One region of the Mycobacterium burgundiense genome, then DNA from elsewhere that is predicted to be linked to it. Evidence: riboswitches for the same ligand, from Rfam matches in the RefSeq annotation. Region 1 holds a riboswitch; each other region holds the start of a gene.
The links. A riboswitch is a leader RNA that binds a small molecule or an ion and turns the genes downstream of it on or off. The one in region 1 is predicted to bind cobalamin.
Positions count from the first base shown of each region.

Region 1 (3,101 bases):
TGACGCTCGCCGCCGGAGAGTTGGGTGCAGGATCGATCGCCCCAGCCGCCCAGGCCCACCGAGACCAACGCGTCGTCGATGATTCCGCGATCCTGCGCGGCGGCGACAGACCAGGGTTGCCGATACGGGGTTCGTCCGAGACCGACCGCCTCGGCGACGGTCAACTCCCCGGACGGTCGCTCCTCCTGCCCGACGAAGGCCACCGTGAGAGCCCGGTGCCGGGCGGACATCCGGCGCACGTCGTGGCCGTCGATCTGGATTGCACCGGCCGTCGGAGTGTCGAGGCCGGCCAACGCGCGCAGCAGGGTGCTCTTACCCGCGCCGTTGGGGCCGACGACGGCCAACCGAGTGCCTGCGGGGATGTCCAGTTCAACCTCGGAAACGATGGTTCGGACGCCGCGGCAACACCGCAGCCCCTGCGCAGTCAGGGCGGCCGAGGTCGGGCTCATGAGCTGTTGCCGAACTCGTAGCGCCGACGCCCCATCAGGAACAGGAAGATGGGTGCGCCGATCAGCCCGGTGAGAATGCCCAACGGCATCTCCCGGGGGGACGCCGCCACCCGCGAGATCACGTCGACCCACACGAGGAAGAGCGCTCCGCCGCAGACCGCGACGGGCAGCATTGCCCGGTGCGTGGCGCCGACCACCAGGCGCGCCGCGTGCGGGACGATGAGGCCGACGAACCCGATACCCCCGGACACCGCAACCAGCACACCCACCAGCACGCCCTGGGTGACGAACAGCGTGGTGCGGAGCCCGCGCACCGGCACGCCCAGGGATGTGGCGGTATCCGAGCCGGCGGCGTAGGCGTCGAGCCACGAGTGGATCGCGATCATCGCGGCCAGCGTGATCGCCACCACCGCGCCCGCGAGCGGCACCTTGGCCCACGTCGCACCGGCGACGCTGCCCAGCATCCAGAACATCACGCCCTCGGCGGCGTGCGGGTCCCCGGCGGTGAACACCAGCAACGACGACAACGCCATGAACGCCGAGGACAGCACCACTCCCGAGAGGATCAACCGCAGCGCGGTCAACCCGCCCTGCGCGCGGGCCACGCTGTAGACCGTGACGGTGGCGACCAACGCGCCGAGCAGCGCGCCGCCGGACAACGCCCACACGCCCAGGCCGGCGAGCGCGCCGAGGGTCATCACGGCCGTCGCACCCACGGCGGCGCCCGCGGACACCCCGAGCAGGTAGGGCTCGGCGAGCGGGTTGCGCACGAGCGCCTGCATCAGGGCACCCGCCAGCGCCAGTCCGGCACCCACGATCGCGGCCAACACCGAGCGGGGCAGTCGCAGGTCCCAGATGATCACGTCGTAGGCGACGTCCACCTCCGTGCCGCCGAATCGGCCGGTGACGGTGCGCCAGACCTCACCGATCGGGATGTGCTCGGCGCCGAAGGCGACGGACAGCAGGATGCTCACGGCCGTGAGGACGGCCAGCAGCGCGGTCAATGGACCGGCGCGGAGCCGTCGTACTGCGGGAACGCCCGTCTTGTGCACGTCTTGCCTTCGAAGTCTGGGTAACTGTGCGCGAGTTACACGGTGGACTCAACGAAGAACGGCAGGTCTTCGGACTCAGGATCGTTCGAACCCGACGCCTTCCCGGAAGTGTTTCCAGTGGCCAGTGTCGAGTCCGTCTCCCATACCGCTGCGCGCCAGTCCCGGATTCACACCGGGTTCCCTGGCACCCGCCCTCAGGCGGATGCGACCGTTCTCCGGGCTGAGGCTACCAATCGACACCGCGGCGGCCCGCCCGTGTGTGCGCGCGGGCTATTCGGCCGGGCCGATCCCGTGCAGCAGGGCATCGAGCAGGCCATCGAATTCTGTTGCGGGCGCGCTGTTTTGTGGAGCCGCCACCAGGACGCGGAGGAGCAGGGTGCCGATCAGGGCATCGGCGATGCGCTCATGATCGAGCCCGCGGCGGATTTCGCCGTCGGCCGCGGCCCTGCCCAGGCGCGTGACCAGCCCGTCGTGTTGCGGAACGCTGAGCTGGCGATACAGCGCCTCGTTGTCCATTGGGCTGGCCGCGGCCGCGGCGATCAGCGACCGAATCAGCGCCGCATTGGTTGCCTCGCCCAGGAATTCGGCGTGTTCGACGAGCCAGGAGCGCAGATCGGCGCGCAGGTCACCGGTCTCGGGCACTTCGAAGGTACTGCGGCGACCGTAGGCGCTGAGCACGGCTTCGGCGACCATCGGCGCCTTCGACGGCCAGCGTCGGTAGAGCGTCTTCTTGCTGACTCCCGCCAGGGCGGCGACGCTGTCCATGGAGACCTCGGCGTAGCCGCGCGCGACGAGCAACGTGCACGTGGCGACCAGAATCTCGTCGTGCAACTGGGCGTCGCGTGGCCTGCCACCCCGGGCCTGAGGCATGCCGCGAGCTTAGAGCAGGCAAACCCTTCCCCGGCGTGCCCGAGTCGGGTAGCGTCGGCCGTTACGACACGAGTCGTGTCGTAACTACAGCTGGCCCGACCGCGAGGAGAGCATTCGCGTGAACACGCTGCCCCTGACAGTGCCCGCGAACCTGGACGAAATCACGTCCGAGTGGATGACCGCCGCGCTGGCGCAGCAGCACCCGGACGCCGTGGTCGACGCGGTGACCGTCGAACTGCGCGACGACGGCACGAACCGCCGCGCCCGGCTGGGGCTGACCTATTCGGCCGGCGCGGGGCCGGCCACGGTGTTCGTGAAGGCGGCCGACCCCGCGCACAAGGATCTGATCCGGATGACCAGCGGCATGTTCCACGAACCGCGGCTGTTCAGCGCGGCGGTGGAGTTGCCGCTCGAGCACCCTCTGGTCTATGCCGCGGTGGCCGACGAGGACGCCTACGACTTCTGCCTGGTGATGGAGGATCTGTCCGCGCGCGGCGCCGATCCTCGGGATTCGCTGCGGCCGCTTTCGGTGGAGCAGGCCGCCACCGGCATGCGAGCCCTGGGCCGGATGCACGGACGCTTCTGGGGTGAGCGCGTGCTGGCGCATCCCCGGTTGGGCTGGCTCGAGCCGTTCGAGCCCTTCGATGGTCTGCAGTACGCCCCGCTGCCCTCGGCGTTGGAACGACTCGATGCCGATACCCCGGCCGAAGTGTTGTCGTTGACCATCGAT
Region 1 is NZ_OY726397.1:5,198,540-5,201,640, reverse strand. It holds gene RCP80_RS24720 (ABC transporter ATP-binding protein) at 1-449, opposite strand, end outside; gene RCP80_RS24715 (FecCD family ABC transporter permease) at 446-1,501, opposite strand; cobalamin riboswitch at 1,545-1,729, opposite strand; gene RCP80_RS24710 (TetR/AcrR family transcriptional regulator) at 1,772-2,371, opposite strand; gene RCP80_RS24705 (phosphotransferase) at 2,547-3,101, shown strand, end outside.

Region 2 (3,101 bases), 1.8 Mb from region 1:
CGCCACCGCGGCGGCCGAGCCCAGCAGTGCGGCCAGCTTGCCCAGCGCCGCTTCCAGGTCCGCGCGCCAGATGTTGCGGCCGTCGACCACGCCGGCGACCAGCAGCTTGTCGGCCAGTTCGGGGACCGCCGCAACGGCCTGCTCGCTGCCGGACACCAAATCCAGGCCGATGGCCTCGACCGCGGTGCGGGCCAACGCGGGCAGCGCCCCGTTGGGGGCGCCGAAGTAGGTGGCGACGAAGATCGCGGGGCGCTGGTGGCTGTCGCCGAGAAACTGGTAGGCCCGCTCGGCCAGCTGTGCGGCGTCGTCCACCGCATCGGTGACCAGGATGGGTTCGTCGATCTGAACCCATTCGGCGCCGGCGTCGGCGAGGCGGCCCAGCAGGTCACGGTAGAGCGGTAACAGCTCATCGAGGCGCCCGAGCGGCGCACCCGCACCGTCGACCGCCTTGCTCAAAGCCAGGAAGGTGATCGGGCCGACCAGCACCGGGCGAGCCGGAATTCCCTGTGCACGAGCGTCATCGAGTTCCGCGAGCACCTTGTCGGGATGCAGGCGGAACGAGGTCTCGGGACCGATCTCCGGCACGATGTAGTGGTAGTTGGTGTCGAACCACTTCGTCATCTCCAGCGGCACCACCTCATCGGTGCCCCGGGCGGCGGCGAAGTACCGGTCCAGCTCGTCGGGGATCGCGGCGACCCGCGGTGGCAGCGCGCCCAGCATGACGGCGGTGTCCAGGACGTGGTCATACAGCGAGAACGTGTTGACCGGGATCGAATCCAGGCCGGCCTCGGCCAGCGCCGACCAGGTCCGCCGCCGCAGCTCGGCGGCCACCGATTCCAGTTCGGCACGGTCGGTTCGGCCGGCCCAATAGCGCTCGACGGCACGTTTGAGTTCGCGGTTGGGGCCGATCCTGGGGGAGCCCAGAGTGGTTGTGGTGAAAGGGGTTGACTGCGTGCGAGACACTGCGACGTCCTTCTACTACGACGGGATGCCCATCGCCTACAGGCGTCGTGCCGCGGAGTCGACGACCACGCATGCCCGACGCCCATTCCACGAGGCGGTGTGCGGCCGGACGCGGCGCGTCCAGCGCAACCGGCAGGTCTTCGGACTCGCGGGCGCGTACCGGGATCCGGCACTCCTACTGACCGTCGCTTCCCGGCCCGGTGGCCAGTGCTGGTGACGGCGTTCGTTCCTGCATACCGCTGCGGGACAGTCCCGGATTCTCACCGGGTTCCCTCTCGCGCCACGCACCCGGGGGCGCACGACACTCGATGCCACCGTCACGCGGGCGCGGCGATGGCAGACCAGCTGCGGGTTCCACCGTACCCGCACGTCGCGGGCCTGCGGGTGCAAGCCGACATCCCGCCGGCGCTTCTCCGTATAGTCGGGAGCAACGAGTATTTCAGCAGTCGGGCAGTTTTCAGGAGGAAATGTGGCGGGCCGTCCATTGCACACCCTCGAGGTGGTGCGCACCGAGTGGATCACACCGCATATGGTTCGGGTGATATTGGGCGGAAAGGGATTTGATGCCTTCACCCCGAAGGACGCCACCGATTCCTATCTGAAGATCGCCTTCGTGCCGGTCGGCGTCGACGTGGCGGCGCTCGAAAGGCCGCTGACGCTGGACAGTTTCGGGCCCGAGCAACGACCCGTGGTCCGCACCTACACGGTGCGGAGGGTCGATCCGGTGGCCCGGGAACTGACCATCGACTTCGTCGTGCACGGCGATCAGGGCGTCGCCGGGCCGTGGGCGGCGGGCGCACAACCCGGTGACCCGCTGTACCTGACCGATCCCAACGGCGGGTTTTCGCCGGATCCGGCCGCCGACTGGTACCTGTTCGCCGGCGACGAGGCCGGGACCCCGGCCATCAGCACCGCGTTGGAGGCGCTGCCCTCGGACGCGGTCGGCTACGCCTTCATCGAAATCGCGGATCAGGCCGACGAACTGGAACTGTCGGTCCCCGACGGTGTCAGGCTCACCTGGGTATACCGCGGTGGTCGGGCCGATCTGGTCTCCGATGACCAGGCCGGCGACCGGGCGCCACTGATCGAGGCGGTCAAGGCCGCGCCGTGGCTGCCCGGGCAGGTGCAGGTCTTCATCCACGGCGAGGCCCAGGCGGTGATGCACAACCTGCGGGCCTACATTCGCAAGGAACGCGAGGTGCCGGCCAAGTGGGCGTCCTCGATCTCCGGGTACTGGCGCCGCGGCCGCACCGAGGAGACCTTCCGCCAGTGGAAACGCGAACTCGCCGAGGCCGAAGCGGCCAAACCGGCCTAGCATCTGCGACGGTAGTTCCATGTCCGCGAGCCTCGAGGTGGTCCTGGCCGAGTTCGCCGAGCACCTCACGCTGGAAAAGGGCCGCTCGGCCCACACCCGACGGGCCTACCTGGGCGATCTGCGCTCGCTGTTCGATTTCGTCGGCGCCCGCGACCCCGACGCGGACCTCGCGGCGCTGACGCTGCCGGTGCTGAGGTCCTGGCTGGCCGCGCAGGCCGCGGCCGGCGCGGCCCGCACCACGGTGGGCCGGCGCACCTCGGCGGTGAAGGCGTTCACGGCCTGGGCCACCCGCCGTGGCCTGCTCGCCGTGGACCCCGCCGCGCGCCTGCAGGTGCCCAAGGCGCGCCGGACCCTGCCCGCGGTGCTTCGCCAGGACCAGGCGCTGGATGCCATGGCCGCGGCCAAATCCGGTGCAGTTCAAGGTGATCCGCTGGCACTGCGCGACCGGCTCATTGTGGAGCTGCTGTATGCCACCGGCATTCGCGTCAGCGAGCTGTGTGGCCTGGATGTCGACGACGTCGACGTGGACCGGCGCGTGCTGCGCGTCCTGGGCAAGGGCAACAAGCAACGCACCGTGCCGTTCGGCGAACCGGCGGCCGAGGCGCTGCGATGCTGGCTGGCCGACGGTCGTCCCGAGCTGGCCACGCCGGATTCGGGACCGCCGCTGCTACTGGGCGCGCGGGGGCGCCGGATCGATCCCCGGCAGGCCCGCACCGTCGTGCACGAGACCGTCGGTGCGGTCGCCGGCGCACCCGCGATGGGGCCGCACGGTTTGCGCCACAGCGCGGCGACGCATCTGCTCGAGGGTGGCGCGGACCTGCGC
Region 2 is NZ_OY726397.1:3,404,676-3,407,776, reverse strand. It holds gene metE (5-methyltetrahydropteroyltriglutamate--homocysteine S-methyltransferase) at 1-963, opposite strand, end outside; cobalamin riboswitch at 1,098-1,237, opposite strand; gene RCP80_RS15995 (siderophore-interacting protein) at 1,433-2,278, shown strand; gene RCP80_RS15990 (tyrosine recombinase XerC) at 2,298-3,101, shown strand, end outside.
Region 2: linked by a shared signal. The riboswitch ahead of metE (5-methyltetrahydropteroyltriglutamate--homocysteine S-methyltransferase) and the one ahead of RCP80_RS24715 (FecCD family ABC transporter permease) in region 1 are both predicted to bind cobalamin.

Region 3 (3,101 bases), 950 kb from region 1:
ACAAGCCGGAGAAGGCGTCCGCACCCGCGGGCGACCCGACCGGTGGCATGGGCGGTATGGACTTCTAAGTCCAGCTCTATTTCGGGAAAGCCCGGCCTGCCTTGCAGGCCGGGCTTTTTCGTGTCCGTCGGGATCGAGCGGCCCATGCCCCCGCTGAACGCCGACGAACGCACCACGCTGGAGGCGCGCCACCGGAGTCCGGAGGGCGCCTAAAGTTCGCGCAGCGGTGTGGGTTTGAGCGCCAGGGTTGCCGCGACGCTGATCGACGCAGTGGTCACCAGATAGGCGCAGGCGATCCATGGGGACCCGCCCGCGGCGGCGATCAGCGCGGTCAGGATCATCGGCGTCAGGCCCGAGGAGTAGATCCCGGACAGCTGGTAGACCGTGGAGAGGCCGGTGTAGCGGATCCGCGCCGGGAACAGCGATGCGTACAACGTGCCCTGGGCCCCGTAGAACAGCGCGTGGATCACCCCGAACACCAGCAGCATGGCGACCGTGTAGAACGCCATGTTGCCGGTGCCGAACAACGCGAACACCGGGAAGACGGCGACGGCGTAGGCGGCGATACCGACGGTGTAGATCCGCTTGGGGCCAAATCGATCGGTCAGCAGGCCCGACACCGGCAGCAGCACCGCCATCAGCAGGGACGCCGCCGTCACGGCCACCAGCACGGGCACCTTCTCCAGACCCAATGTGCTTGTGGCGTAGGCGATCGCGAACACGCCCCAGGTGTTGAACGCCGCGCCCTCGCCCCAGCGCGACAGCATGCCCAGCGCGGTCGAGCGCAGCGCCGGCGGCCTGAACACCTCACGTAGCGGCACCGCGGCCCGGTCGCCGCTGTCGCGGACACGCTCGAAGGCCGGGGTCTCGGTGGCCCGCAACCGCACCACGACGCCGAAGATCACCAACACGATGCTGAACAGGAACGCGATCCGCCAGCCGTAGGTGAGGAACGCATCATCGGGCAGCACCACCTGCAGCAGCGCGAACACCCCGGTACCCAGCGCGAGCCCGAGCGCCAGGCCGACCTGCGGGATGCTGCCGAACAGCCCGCGCCGCCGCGGCGGTCCGTGTTCGACCGCGAGCAGCACCGCCCCCGCCCATTCGCCGCCGAGCGCGAAGCCCTGCACGATGCGCAACAGCAGCAACAGGATCGGGGCCAGCACGCCGATCTGGGCGGCGGTGGGCAGCACCCCCATCAGCGCGGTCGCGACGCCCATCAACACCATCGTCAGCGCCAGCGTCTTCTTCCGGCCGATCCGGTCGCCGATGTGGCCGAACACAAAGCCGCCGATGGGGCGGACGACGAAGCCGACGGCGAAGGTCGCGAACGACAGCATGGTCCCGACGAACGTCGACTGATCCGGGAAAAACGCGTGGTTGAACACCAGGCTGGCGGCGGTGGCGTAGAGGAAGAAGTCGTACCACTCGATGGTGGTGCCGACCAGGCTGGCCCACAGCGCCGTGCGGGCCTGCGGCGTGATCGCGGAGCCTTTGTCGTCGTCGGGCGCTATGGGTGCATCGATGAGTGTCACGTCATTTAGTAAGGCCACAGCGGTGGGGGACTGCGCCACGGTTGCACGCGCGGTGATTTGAACCCGCCGGGGTGGGATAGGCTCGCCGATACCCGGCGCCGCCGGGTCCGTGGTGTCCAGTGAAGTCCGGTACCAGTCCGGCGCTGTCCCGCAACTGTGACGCCGACGCATCCGCTCGCGTCGGACAAGCCAGGTCAGCTGAGCCGCGGTCAGTACTCTCCTCGGACGAAGGACTGGCTCTGTTGAACACCGCGCGTCGATTGACAACGTCCCTCGCCGCTCTGGCGGTCGGCCTGGTGGCCGCCTGCGGATCCGGAGCCGAGCCCGCGCAGACCGAACAGCCGGACAATCCGCAACGTGTGGTCTCGCTGAGTCCCTCGGCGACCGAGACGCTGTGGGCGATCGGCGCGGGCCCACAGGTGATCGCCGTGGACGGCGAATCGAACTATCCGGCCGATGCCCCGACCCAGCAGGACCTGTCCGGCTACACCCCGAACGTCGAGGCGATCGTGGCGTATCAGCCCGATTTGGTGATCACCGCCGATGCCCCGGATGACCTCGTCGCCGGCCTGGAGGCCGCGGGGATTGCGTTGCTGTCCCAGCCCGCTCCCACCACGGTCGACGACGCGTATGCCCAGATCGAGCAGATCGGCGCGGCGACCGGTCGCATCGGCGACGCCGCCGAACTGGTGTCCCACATGCGTCGGCAGATCGCCGAGGTCGTCGACAACACGCCGCCGGCCCAACTGCGCTACTACCACGAGCTGGACCCGACGCTGTTCACCGCGACCGGCGCATCGTTCATCGGGCAGCTCTACGGACTGTTCGGGCTGACCAACATCGCCGACGACAGCGACGCGGATGCCTACCCGCAGCTGTCCGAGGAATTCATCGTCGCGGCCGATCCGGAGTTGATCTTCCTGGCCGACGTGCAGTGCTGCGGCGTGACCGCCCGAACGGTGGCGGACCGCGCCGGCTGGGGCGAGGTGGCCGCCGTCCGCACGGGCAGCATCTATGAACTCGACGCCGACGTCGCGAGCCGCTGGGGTCCGCGCGTCGTCGACACCGTCGAGCGGATCGGCGCCGTGGTCGCTGAGGTCCAAGCTGTCCCGGCGCCCAACTGAGACCCGCCGCGCGTGGGTGGTGACCGCGGCGGTAATCGCCGTGGTCGGCGCCGCCGTGCTCGCGATCTTCGTCGGGCCGGCCAACCTGCCCGCACGGGGCGTGCTGCTCGCGCTGATCGACGGACTCCCCGGAGTCGACGTCGAGCACGGGCTCACCGTCGCCCAGCAGGCGGTGCTGTGGCAGATCCGGCTGCCGCGGGTGGTGCTCGGCGCCCTGGTGGGGGCCACGTTGGCCATCGCCGGTGCCGCCTATCAGGGGGTGTTCCGCAACCCGCTGGCCGATCCCTACCTGCTGGGGGTGTCCAGCGGTGCGGGCCTCGGCGCTACCGCAATGATCGTATTCGGCATGGCGGCAACCACTTTCGCGGTGCCCATTGCCGCGTTCGCCGGCGGGGTGCTGGCGGTGACCGCCACCTACCTGCTGGGCCGCGGGGTGGGCGGC
Region 3 is NZ_OY726397.1:4,250,645-4,253,745, reverse strand. It holds gene groL (chaperonin GroEL) at 1-68, shown strand, start outside; gene RCP80_RS20290 (MFS transporter) at 210-1,526, opposite strand; cobalamin riboswitch at 1,612-1,752, shown strand; gene RCP80_RS20285 (ABC transporter substrate-binding protein) at 1,796-2,659, shown strand; gene RCP80_RS20280 (FecCD family ABC transporter permease) at 2,676-3,101, shown strand, end outside.
Region 3: linked by a shared signal. The riboswitch ahead of RCP80_RS20285 (ABC transporter substrate-binding protein) and the one ahead of RCP80_RS24715 (FecCD family ABC transporter permease) in region 1 are both predicted to bind cobalamin.

Region 4 (3,101 bases), 1.9 Mb from region 1:
CCAGGGCAACGCCAACTCGACGTTCACGATCGGCGACGAGGTCATTTCCACCGTCGACGACAACACCAAGACGTTGACCGTCCGGGTCAACGGCGAGGTGGTCAAGACCATGCCCATCTCGATGGGAAAGAACTCGACCCCGACACCCAACGGGGTGTACATCATCGGTGACCGCTACGAGGAGTTGGTGATGGATTCCTCGACGTACGGGGTCCCGGTCAACTCGCCGAATGGCTATCGCACCGAGGTCGACTTCGCGACCCAGATGTCCTACAGCGGCATCTACGTCCACGGGGCACCGTGGTCGGTGGGCAGCCAGGGCTACGACAACGTCAGCCACGGCTGCATCAACGTGACCACCAGCAACGCGCAGTGGTTCTACAACAACAGCAAGCGCGGCGACATCGTCGAGGTGGTCAACAGCGTTGGCTCCACGCTGCCCGGCACGGACGGACTGGGCGACTGGAACATCCCGTGGAAGCAGTGGCAGGCGGGTAACTCCAGCGCGTGATCGGGACGCTCAACACCCGCGGTTGACCCGCCGCGACACCAACCCACGCCACCGGGCGCGCGGGTTACCGGTACTTCGACGCGCGCTCGTGGCGTGTTGCATCAGCCGGGGCAAGCTACGCTGACCCCGGAATCAACGGCAAGGAAAAGTGCATATGGTCAGGAAATTGTCCGATTTGGCGATACTCGCCGAGCTGGAGCCGATTGCGGAGAGCAATCTCAACCGGCATCTGTCGGTGACCACGGACTGGAATCCACACGACTATGTGCCATGGGATCGTGGCCGCGGCTACGCGGGCGCAGGCGGCAAGGCGTGGTCCGAGGAGGAGTCGCAACTCAGTGCGGTCGCCCAGGCCGCGATGATCACCAACCTCCTCACCGAGGACAACCTGCCGTCCTACCACCGTCAGGCCGGCGCGTACTTCTCGCTGGATGACGCCTGGGGTACCTGGGTGGGTCGGTGGACCGCCGAGGAGAACCGGCACGGCATCGTGCTGCGGGACTACCTGCTGGTGGCCCGCGGTGTCGACCCGGTAGCGCTGGAGCGGGCCCGCATGGAGCACGTCACGAACGGCTTCGGGCCCACCGCCGAGGAGGAGGAGCGCCACAAGACGGACTTCCTGCTGTCCATCGCCTACGTGACGTTCCAGGAGCTCGCCACCCGCGTCAGTCACCGCAACACGGGCAGGGTGTGCAACGACCCGGTCGCCGATCGGCTGCTGCAGCGGGTCGCGGCCGACGAAAACCTCCACATGATTTTCTATCGGAACATGTGCGCCGCGGCCATCGACCTGGTCCCCGATCAGGCCCTGGAGGCCGTTGCGAGCGTCGTGGAGAACTTCCGGATGCCCGGCCAGGGCATGCCGAACTTCCGCCGCAACGGCGTGATGATGGCCAAGCACGGCATCTACGACCCGCGCCAGCATCTCGACGACGTGGTCAAGCCCGTGCTGCGGCAGTGGCGGATCTTCGAACGCACAGACTTCTCGGCCGAGGGTGAACAACGCCGGGAGCAGCTCGCGGCCCACCTCGAAGACCTGCAGCGGCAGGTGTTCAAGTTCGAGGAACAGCGCGACCGGTTGCTCGCCCGTGAGGCGCGGAAGCTGGAAGCCCAAGCCGTCTAACGGTTTCGCGGCATCGGCGTATATCGGCCGCCGAGAGCCGCATGTCATACTTCTCCAGATAGGCGATGACGATGTAGGAAGCCGGTGCGAATCCGGCGCGGTCCCGCCACTGTCATCGGGGAGCGACCCTCAACCGCCACGGCTGCGAGCCGGAAGGCGAGGCGAGCTGTGATCCGAGAGCCAGGACACTCGCGTCGTCGCATCCTGCTACCCGGGGCGGTGCACCCCGAGAAAGCCGATGAGCGCCAGTGTCATCCGATACCTGGTGCGGTCGATGACCGCGCCCATCTACATGTCCTCGCCGCCCGAAGTCTGGTCGGCGCTGTTGTCCGCGGGGCCGGGGCCGGGTCCATTGCTGGCCGCCGGCGGCGCGTGGAGCGCCTTGAGCGCCGAATACGCCGAGGCCGCAACTGAGCTGACAACGGTGCTGTCCGACGCCCATGCCGGCGCGTGGGAAGGGCCGAGCGCCACCGCGTACGTCGGTGCGCATGCCCCGTTTGTGACGTGGCTGCTGCAGCAGAATGCCGAGAGCGCGCTACGCGCGACGCAGCACGAAACTGCCGCCGCGGCGTACAGCACCGCGCTGGCCGTGATGCCGACGCTGGGGGAGTTGGCCGCCAACCATGCCACCCGCGCGGCTTTGGTGAGCACCAACTTCTTCGGCATCAACACCATCGCGATAGCCCTGAACGAGGCCGACTACGTGCGGATGTGGGTGCAGGCCGCCACGGCGATGGCCACCTACGACGGCGTCGCGACGTCGGCACTGGCGGCCTCACCGGAAAGCGTTGCGGCACCGCAGATTCTGCGATCTATCCCGGTGACATCCGCGCGTTCATCGGCGCTGGCCGCTTCCGAACCGCCGCCCGACAAGCAGAACGAATATCTGGATTGGTTCGATCAGATCGGGTATTCCGACTTTTACAACGAGGTTCTGGATCCGCTGATCCAAGGGCTGTACAACGATCCGTTCTTCGCCGACTTGTTTGCCGGCATCGATCCGTACCTGCCTTGGACCGGTAATCCGCTGAGCTTCTTCAGCCCCTACAACCTCGCCTTCGCGCTCGGCTATCCGATGGACATCTCGCAATACGCGCTCTACCTGTCCCAAACCGCCAGCTTCGTCGCGGCGGACATCGGCCTGGCCTTCGCCTCGGGCAATCCGACGGCCATCGCCTACACGCTGCTCTTCGGTGCCGGGGCCATGTTCGTCGCGATCACCACCGATACCATCGCGCTGCTCAAGACGACGCTGCCGCAGGTGCTGCTCGCGGTCCTGCCGGCGCTGCTGCCGATCGTGGCCGCGGCAATGGCCACCGCACCGTTTGCCGCCGGCGGCCTGCTGGGCGCGGCCGCCCTTTCGGGGCTGGAGAACGCCGTACCTGCGGTACCCGCCTCTCCTCCCGTACCCCCGCCCACCGCCCTGGTGCCGACTTCCAGCCCAGCCTCTACGCCGGCGTCGTCACC
Region 4 is NZ_OY726397.1:1,637,175-1,640,275, forward strand. It holds gene RCP80_RS07780 (L,D-transpeptidase) at 1-511, shown strand, start outside; gene RCP80_RS07785 (acyl-ACP desaturase) at 666-1,634, shown strand; cobalamin riboswitch at 1,685-1,826, shown strand; gene RCP80_RS07790 (PPE family protein) at 1,909-3,101, shown strand, end outside.
Region 4: linked by a shared signal. The riboswitch ahead of RCP80_RS07790 (PPE family protein) and the one ahead of RCP80_RS24715 (FecCD family ABC transporter permease) in region 1 are both predicted to bind cobalamin.